Regions from separate parts of the Xanthomonas sp. NCPPB 901 genome, predicted to be linked through region 2. Evidence: predicted binding sites of a transcription regulator. Region 2 holds the regulator's gene; the other holds the start of a gene.
What was found. Region 2 encodes FliA, which starts transcription of late flagellar genes. Its sites were predicted from a motif close to TAAAGTTTNNCNNNCNNNGGCCGATAA; they were not measured.
Positions count from the first base shown of each region.

Region 1: a site for FliA is predicted at 2,691-2,717, ahead of AC1PME_RS02860 (GGDEF domain-containing protein). Genes of this name have one in related genera too.

Region 1 covers NZ_CM161511.1:672,850-677,509, reverse strand. Annotated here, with positions in the region: gene AC1PME_RS02875 (carbohydrate kinase family protein) at 207-1,133, shown strand; gene AC1PME_RS02870 (MgtC/SapB family protein) at 1,225-1,725, shown strand; gene AC1PME_RS02865 (ParB-like protein) at 1,686-2,312, opposite strand; gene AC1PME_RS02860 (GGDEF domain-containing protein) at 2,773-4,383, shown strand; gene AC1PME_RS02855 (DUF808 domain-containing protein) at 4,626-4,660, opposite strand, start outside.
Region 2 covers NZ_CM161511.1:2,607,414-2,612,073, reverse strand. Annotated here, with positions in the region: gene AC1PME_RS10955 (chemotaxis protein CheA) at 1-65, opposite strand, end outside; gene AC1PME_RS10950 (protein phosphatase CheZ) at 333-941, opposite strand; gene cheY (chemotaxis response regulator CheY) at 942-1,334, opposite strand; gene AC1PME_RS10940 (RNA polymerase sigma factor FliA) at 1,354-2,103, opposite strand; gene AC1PME_RS10935 (MinD/ParA family ATP-binding protein) at 2,100-2,984, opposite strand; gene flhF (flagellar biosynthesis GTPase FlhF) at 2,971-4,608, opposite strand.

The DNA of each region.
Region 1 (4,660 bases), 1.9 Mb from region 2:
GGGGCTAGGCATGCGCGGCCCCTCCCTTCTCCCCTCGGGGGAAGGTGCCCCGCAGGGGCGGATGAGGGTACGGCCGCCAGCCAGGCGTCCCTCCTACACCCCCCTGCCCACGACACCCCACCCGGTCGCCGCGCCGCAGCAGGTACGCCACAATAGCCGCCCCATCGCGCCGGCCGGCGCGCTGCAATCTGACGAGGAGCGGTTCGATGTTCGTGGTGTGCGGAGAGGCCTTGTACGACATCTTCATCGACGGCTACGCCGGCACCTCGGTCGGGATGACCGCGCGCCAGGGCGGTTCGCCGTTCAACGTGGCCATCGGCCTGGCCCGCCTGGGCGCGCCGTCGGCGCTGTTCACCGGCCTGTCCACCGATCCGCTGGGCCGCCAGCTGCGCGCCACCCTCGAAGGCGAAGGCGTGGCCCTGGACTACTGCATCGACAAGCGCGAGGCGACCACCCTGGTGATGGTCGCGCTCGACGCCGGCGGCGTGCCCAACTACGCCTTCTACGGCACCGGCTGCGCCGACCGCGCGCTGACCGAGGCCGACCTGCCGGTGCTGGACGCGCGCGTCGGCGGCCTGCATTTCGGCTCCTACACCCTGGTCGCCGAGACCACCGCCAGCACCTTCCAGGCCCTGGCCGAACGCGAGCGCGGGCAGCGGCTGATCTCGCTGGACCCGAACGTGCGGCCGACCGTGGAGCCGGACATGGCGGTGTGGCGCGCGCGGCTGGCGCGCTGGATCGCGCTGGCGCATGTGGTCAAGGTCAGCCAGGAGGACATCGAGCTGCTGTATCCGCAGCAGGATCCGTTCGCGGTCGCCCGCAGCTGGCTGCAGCAGGGGCCGTCGCTGGTGGTGATGACCCTGGGCGGCGACGGCGCGGTGGCCTGGCGCGGCGACAGCGAAGCGCGCGTGCCCGGCCGGGTGGTGCAGGTGGCCGATACGGTCGGCGCCGGCGACAGCTTCCAGGCGGCGCTGCTGCAACAGTTGCCCGACCCCGCCGCGCTGGCGGCGCTGGGCAGCGAGCCGGCCGCGCTGGAGCGCCTGCTGCAGTTCTGCGTGGCCGCCGCGGCGATCAACTGCACCCGCGCCGGCGCCAATCCGCCCAGCCTGGACGAGGTCCGCGCCGCGCTCTGAGGCCGGCCGACGGCCTGCACGGAACGCCCGCCGCCGGTTTCCCTATGATGGGCCGGCCGCCCACGGCGCGACATCCACCGGGAGACCTGCCTTGATCGACCTGTCCGACATCGCCGTGCGCCTGGGCATCGCCGCCCTCGCCGGTGCGGCGATCGGGTTGAACCGCGACCTGCACGGCAAGCCGATCGGGATCCGCACGCTGGGGCTGGTGGGCCTGGCCACCGCGATGGTGGTGCTGCTGGCCGACCCGCTCGGCAGGGGCGGTTTCACCGACGCCGGCAGCCGCGTCATCCAGGGCATCCTCACCGGCATCGGCTTCCTCGGCGCCGGCGTTATCTATCACACCCGGAAGCATGTGCGGGTGCACGGCCTGACCAGCGCCGCCTGCGTCTGGCTCACCGCCTGCATCGGGATCCTGTGCGGCGCCGGCCAGTGGCAGATCGTGGCGGTGTCCCTGGGCATCGCATTCGTCATCCTGCTGTTCGGCGGCCGCGTCGAACGCGCCCTGCACACGGCGCTGGGCGGCAAGCCGGCGCGTGCCCCGACGCCCGATCAATCGTCGGACGACGGCCCGCACCAGCCCGGCAGGTAGCTCGCGTCCCGGCTCTTGGCGAGCGCGAGCGCCATCTCCACCGCGCGGGAAAAGTCCTCCTTGATGTCGCGGCGCCGCAGCCGGCGGCGGAACAGGTCGGCCCACAGGAATTCGCTGAACGGCGTGGTGTCCTTGGCGTAGCCACCCGCGCGCCGGACCTCGCCGGCGAGGCTGCGATAGGGATCGTCCTTCATGTCCGCGATCGACGTCGGCATGTCCTTGAAGGCGCGGCGCTCGCCCTTGGCGTCGTAGGGATAGGCCCAGCGGCGATGATCCAGCACGCGCCACAGCGCGTCCTTGTCGACGACGCTGAGGTCGGCGATCACCGTGACCAGGATGTCCTTCACCCCTTCGTCGTGCAGCGCCCGCGCCAGGTGGTGGTGGTCGACCACGTAGTAGCGCCCGTCCGGCCCCAGCACCACCGGAATCGTGTGCGTGCCGAGCAACTCGGCCTGCTTGTGCCTGGACGCCTGCGCGCGCCAGCGCTTGCGCTTCTCCTTCACCTCGCGCATGCCCACGGTCATCTGCGTCGGGCGCAAGGACAGGATCGGCACGGGATGCAGCAGCGGTTCGCGGGGATCGGCCATGCTCAGTCTCCGTGGCGGTGGGGGGCGCGGCACGGCCGGCGCCGCGGCAGGCCTGCCGCCAGAGTGCCAGCGTCGTGCGCGTCGTGCACAGCGCCAGGACACGCCCGATTTTCTCGGTGCTCCCCTCTCCTCCCGGGAGAGGGGCCGGGGGTGAGGGTGCGACGGCCAGGAAGCCATCTTTCCAGACGCCGCAATAGCGCCCCCGACCCTCATCCGCCCCTTCGGGGCACCTTCTCCCGGAGGGAGAAGGAAACGGGCGGCCGCTCCGTCGAATTCCGCCGCCTGCCCGCGGTGCTCCCCTCTCCCCCCCGGAAGAGGGGCCGGGGGTGAGGGTGCGACGGCAATGGAGTGCGCTTCACAGACACGCCGCCCGCCGGCTCAAGCGCGCGGCGCCAGCGCCGATATCCAGGTCCTGAGCGCCACCATCGGCGGCGCATTGACCTGGGAGGAACCGGCTGGCATGGCCGACCAACGCGACGAGCCGCCGATCAGCGGACTGCGCAAGCTGCTGTCGCCGCGCCGGCGCGATCCGGCGCCGACGCCGGCTGCGGCGCTGCCGGCGCGCGCGCATGGGCACGGCCATGGGCACAAGCACGCCCCTGCGGCAACGCCTGCGCTGGCCGCCACCGACCCGGCCGCCGCCACCGCCGCGCTGATCCGCCTGTTCCAGCAGGCGCACGCGCCGCTGGACCTGCTCGGCGCCTTCGCCGACGGCATGGCCACGCTGCACGGCGAGCTGGGCGACATGGGCCGGCGCCTGCAATCGGCGGCCAGCAGCGGCGACTGGCCCAGCTACGGCCGCGCGCTGCGCCAGCTGATCGACAAGTACATCCGCACCATCGACGTCGAAGACCCGCTGGCCGGCCCCAGCGACAGCGAGCGCCTGCGCGACCTGCTGCGGCAGACCGTGGCCGGCGCGCTGGCGGCGCTGCTGCACACCCTGCCCGAACTCGCCAACGAGGCCGAGGCCAGCGGCGAGGCGCTGCGCCAGTGGCGTCCCGGGCAACCGCTGGACCCGGTGGCGCAGCAGGTCCGCGAGCTGTGCCACCAGATCGCGCTGCGCGCCAGCGACGGCCAGGAGCAGCAGGCCCTGTTGCTGAGCCTGTTCGACCTGCTGCTGGAGAACGTCGGCGAACTGCTCGACGACACCAGCTGGCTGCAGGGCCAGATCGCGGTGGTGCGCGACCTGATCGCCGGGCCGCTGGACCGCTACTCGATCGAGGAGGCGCGCGGCAGCCTGCGCGAGGTGATCTACAAGCAAGGCCTGCTCAAGCAGGGCATCGCCGAATCCAAGCAGGCGATGAAGGAGCTGATGCTGACCTTCGTCGAGGACCTGGACGGCATGGCGGTCAGCACCGGCGAATTCCACGACCGCATCGCCGACTACTCGCAGACCATCCGCGACGCGCGCAGCATCGCCGACCTCAACCGCCTGCTGCAGGAAGTGCTGCAGGACACCGGCCACGTGCAGGAGCAGGCGCTGCGCGCGCGCGACCACCTGATCACCGCACGCCAGGAGGTGGAGGCGGCCGAACAACGCATCCTGCGCCTGGAACAGGAACTGCAGGACGTCAGCGGCCTGGTCCGGGTCGACCAGCTGACCGGCGCGCTCAACCGCCGCGGCCTGGACGACCTGTTCGCGCGCGAACTGGTGCGCACCGAGCGCAGCGCGCAACCGCTGTGCGTGGCGATGCTGGACCTGGACGATTTCCGCCAGCTCAACGCCACCTACGGCCATCCCGGCGGCGACAGCGCGCTGCGCCACCTGGTGGAGGTGGCGCGCACCACCTTGCGCGCCAGCGATGCCATCGCCCGCTTCGGCGGCGAGGAATTCGTGCTGCTGATGCCGGACTGCACGATCTTCGAGGCCAGCGCGGCGGTGACCCGGGTGCAGCGCGCCCTGGCCCAGCGCGCAGTGGTACACGAGGACCAGCGCGTGTTCGTCAGCTTCAGCGCCGGCGTGGCCCTGCGCCAGCCCGGCGAAGCGCAGGACGCGCTGATCCGCCGCGCCGACCTCGCCCTGTACGAGGCGAAGAAGGCGGGCAAGAACCGGGTGATTTCAGCGGAGTAGCTGGGAATCGGGAATGGTGTCTGAGCACACCCGCTGTCAAGCGATCTGCCGGGAAAAGTTCCGATCCCTCCGAAGAAGGTACGCACGTACATGGACGGCAAATCGCGATCTGCCGTAGGAGCGGCTTCAGCCGCGACGGGCGGTCCCGGATACCCGATCGCGGCTGAAGCCGCTCCTAGCAATCAAAGCAAGAAATCCAGGAAGGCGGCGCCCCCGCAAAACATCCCGCCGGTGTCCAGCCGTTACGATTCGCGACTGCCGCGCAGCTTCTGGAACG
Region 2 (4,660 bases):
CGGTCCAGGATCTCCTGGGCCTCGATGATGAAGTCGGCAGCGATGTCGTCGGGTACGGCGCTCATGGCTAGAGCCTGCCCGCGCGGTTGCAATCGGCCACGTTGGCGTGTCCGGTTGCCAGGTGGCTGCGCGCGGCGCCGCGACAGGCCGACCGCCTGTTCAAGCCGTGCGCGGCCGCCTGGGGAGCGGACACGGCAACCCGAAGGGCCGCGCTTGGGTGCGTGCGATCCTGCGTCATCATGCGGTCGTCTGTTGACATAAATTCCCTCGTTCTTTCTCGCCGTGCGCGCACCCGAGTGCGGCGTGGCCTAGTCCAATCGCCCGGGCACGCTCTAGAGTCCCAGTCCGGACAGCAGGTCGTCGGCGTCGTGCTGCGACACGCCGTGGCGATCCAGGCCGGGCAGGACCGGGCCGGCCAGGGTGCCGTCGGCCTTGCGTTCTTCCTTCGGCGGCAGACCCAGCGCGCCGAAGCCCTCGTGCACGCGGCGCACGATGCCGGCGACGCGGCGGATGATCTGCCCGGTCAGGTCCTGGAAGCTCTGCGCCAGGGCCATTTCGGTGAGGTTGTGGCGGATCTTGTCGAGGATCTCGCCCTGGTCGCCGCTGAGGCCGCCGGCGGCCAGCTGGTCGGCCAGCGCACGGCATTCCTCGGCCAGGTCCAGGGTGCGGTGGCTGGCCTGTTCGGTCATCTCCACCACGTGGTCCAGGCGCGAGCAGGCATCGTCCAGTTCGCCGGCCTCGCTGGGCACCACCGGCAGTTCGCCGAGCGCCTGCCCCAGATCGCGCGCAAGCCGGCTCAGGCCCTGCATCATCGGCCGTGTGCGCCAGGCGGCGAGGGTGTCGATCTCCCTGCGCCAGCCGGCCTCGTCGCCGTTTTCCAGCGCGTCGAGCGCGCCTTGCAGGCGTTCGATCAGGGCGGTGCGTTCGGCGGTAGCTTCCATTTAGGCGGTCGCTCCCAGGCGTTCGAAGATCTTGCCCAGCTTCTCCTGCAGCGTCTGCGCGGTGAACGGCTTGATGATGTAGCCGTTCACGCCGCACTGGGCGGCCTCGATGATCTGCTCGCGCTTGGCCTCGGCGGTGACCATCAGCACCGGCAGGTGCTTGAGCTTGTCGTCGGCGCGGATGTTGCGCAGCAGGTCGATGCCGGTCATGCCCGGCATGTTCCAGTCGGTGACCACGAACTCGAACGGCGCCGAGCGCAGCGCGACCAGGGCGCTGTTGCCGTCTTCGGCCTCGGCGGTGTTGGTGAAGCCCAGATCGCCGAGCAGATTCTTGACGATGCGTCGCATCGTCGAGAAATCGTCCACGATCAAAATCCGCATGTTCTTGTTCACCACTGACTCCTAAGGGTTCCTATTCTTCGTCTTCCAGACCGGCATCGGCGACCTCGAACGCCTTCAGGCGTCCGCGCAACCGTACCGTGGCCTGGCCATGGATCTGACACACGCGCGACTCGCTGACCCCGAGCACCGCGCCGATTTCCTTGAGGTTCAATTCCTGCTCGTAGTACAGCGACAGCACCAACTGCTCGCGTTCGGGCAACTGCGCGATGGCCTTGCCCAGCTCGCGGCCGAATTCGCTGCGCTCGAGCATCTGCTGCGGATTGGGTCCGCCCTTGGCGATGGTATCCAGTTCGCCATGGTCCTCGATGCGCGACTCCAGGCTCAGCACCTGGCCGCGGGCGGCATCTTCCATCAAACGCAGGTATTCGGGAAGCGGCATGTCCATCGCCGCGGCCACTTCGTTGGCGGCGGCGGCGCGGCCGGTGCTCTGTTCGATCTTGCGGATCGCCGAGGCGGCGTCGCGGGCGCGGCGGTGCACCGAGCGCGGCACCCAGTCGCCGCGGCGGATCTCGTCGATCATGGCGCCGCGGATGCGGATCGAGGCGTAGGTCTCGAACGAGGCGCCCTGTTCGGCGTCGTAGCTGCGCGAGGCCTCGATCAGGCCGATCATGCCGGCCTGGATCAGGTCGTCGATCTCGACGCTGGCCGGCAGCCGCGCCGCCAGGTGGTGGGCGATGCGCCGGACCAGGTCCGAGTGCTGGGCGATGTAGTCGTTGGCGCTGTTGCGCTGGACGGCGCGGTAGTGGGCGGCGGCGTTCATGCGGCCACCCCGCGCTGGATGATGCGTTCGACGAAGAACTCGACGTTGCCGCGCGGGGCGGTCGGCGCCTGCCAGCGCGCGGTGCGCCGGGCGATCTCGGCGATCGCCTGCGCCGACGGGCTGGACGGGTAGGCCTTGACCACCGGCTGCTGGCGCTGCACCGACAGGCGCAGCCAGTCGTCCTGCGGCACGCAGCCCAGGTAGTTCAGCGACACGTCGCCGAGGAACTTCTCGCAGACCCGGCTGAGCTTGTCGTACAGCAGGCGGCCTTCGTTGAGGTCGCGGACCATGTTGGCGACGATCTGCACCCGGTCCACGCCGCGCTCGCGCGAGAGGACCTTGATCAGGGCGTAGGCGTCGGTGATCGAGGCCGGCTCGTCGCAGACCACCACCACCGCGTCCTGCGCGGCCTGGCAGAAGGTCAGCACGCTGTCGGTGATGCCGGCGGCGGTGTCGACGATCATCACGTCCAGCTCGCGCTGCAGCTCGGAGAACACGTTGACCAGGCCCACGTGCTGGGCCGGCGGCAGCTCGGCCATGTAGCGGCGGCCGGAGGCGGCGGGCACCACCATCAGCCCGTTGGGCAGGTCGATCAGCACCTCTTCCAGGGTGCAGCGCCCGGCGACCAGGTCGGCCACGGTGAACTTGGGGGTCAGCCCCAGCAGCACGTCGACGTTGGCCAGGCCGAGGTCGGCGTCCAGCAGCAGGGTGCGCTTGCCCATGTCGGCCAGCGCCATGGACAGGTTGACCGAGATGTTGGTCTTGCCCACGCCGCCCTTGCCGCCGGTCACGGCGATGGTCCGCACCGGACCCAGCGGTTCGTTGCGCGTCGCCGACAGGGGAAAGGCATTGGTCAGATTGACGTAGTCACGCGACGGCATGGGTCTGCTCCGGAGTACAGGGCTTATCGGCAGCGCGCCGCAAATCTTCAAGGCGCAATACCAGGCTGGCGGCGTTGGCGCGGTGCAGGTCGTCCGGCACACGCTGTCCATCGGTCACCCAGGTGATGGGGAGGCGGTGGTCCACGACCACCGACAAGGCACTGCCGAACCGCCCGGTCTCGTCCAGCTTGGTCAGGATGACCCCCTGCGGGTCGGCGCCAGCGAACCGGCGCACCACCTCGTCCAGGTCGGAGAAATGGGCGTTGGCGGGGAGGACCAGCAAGGACCGGACCACCCGCGAGGCGCGCAGCCAGTGCAGCTGCGCGGCCAGGGCGCGGTCGCGCTGGCCCATGCCGGCGGTGTCGATCAGGACCAGCTTGTAGTCGGCCAGGCGCTCCAGCAGCAGCTGCAGCGCGGCGTCGCTGTCGGCCTCGTGCACGGCGATGCCGAGCTGGCGGCCGTAGCTGTGCAACTGTTCGCGGCCGCCGACGCGGATGGTGTCGGTGGTGACCAGGGCCACGTCGCGGGCGGCATGGCGCTCCAGGAAGCGCGAGGCCAGCTTGGCGATGGTAGTGGTCTTGCCGGCGCCGGTCGGGCCGATCAGGGCGATCACGCCGCCTTCCTCGAGCGGGTCCAGCGCGGCGATCGGCAGGCGCTTGGACAGCAGGCCCAGCATCAGTCCGCGGCCGCGGTGCAGCTCCAGGTCGGCGGGGATCTGCATGACCACGTCGCGGATGATGCCGCTGTCGAAGCCGTAGTCGTCCATCAGCTCCAGCGCCTGGGCGCGGACCGGCGAGCCGCGCAGGCGCTCGTCGGTGAGGCGGTTCATCTCGCGCTCGATCATCTGCCGCATCAGCGCCAGTTCGTCGCGCAGCTGCGTCAATTGTTCGTCGTTCTGCGGGGCGGGGAAGGTCGGCACCGCCGCCAGTGCCGCGGCCGCCGGGATTCCGGCAGCGGCCGGCGCCGGCGCGATCGGCGCGGCCGGGGCGCTTACCGGGGTCAGCGCCACCGCGGCGACGTCGTCGCGCCAGGCCGGCGCGGCCTCGGCGGCCGGCGCCGGGGTGGCGGCGAACGGGCTGGGCAGGGGTACGCTGATCGGGGCGTTGCGGAACACGTCCTCGGGAATGCTGAACTCGGCACGGGCCGGCGCTGGCGCCACCGCCGCAGCTGCAGCCGCAGCCGCAGCCGCAGCCGCAGCCTTGGCCGGCGCGGGCTGGCGCGCGGCGGCGGCCGGGGCGGCCGCGCCCGGCATGGCCGAGGCGGCCAGCGCCGCCGGCTGGGTCAGCGGCCGTGCGGCGGCGGCGGGCGCGGCATTGCCGCGGCGTTCGCTGATCGCGGCCATCATCGCCATCGCCGGGCTGGCCGCGGCGCTGTCGCCGCGTGCGGCACGCGGGGCGGCCGCGGCCGGGGCCTGCGCCGCCGCGGCGGCGCGCGGCGCCTCGTCCGGGCGCACCGCATCCAGCGCCCGCTGCACCAGGGCTTCGTCGTAGTTGCTGGCGGCGACGATCTCGATGCCCTCGTCGGTGCGCCGGTTGGACAGGATCACCGCATCCGGCCCGTGCTCGTCGCGCACCATCCGGAAGGCGGTGCGCATGTCGGGGGCGACAAAGCGTTTGATCTTCATGGGTGGAAGCCGGGAATGGAGAACGGGGAATGGGGAATGGACGCGCTGCCGG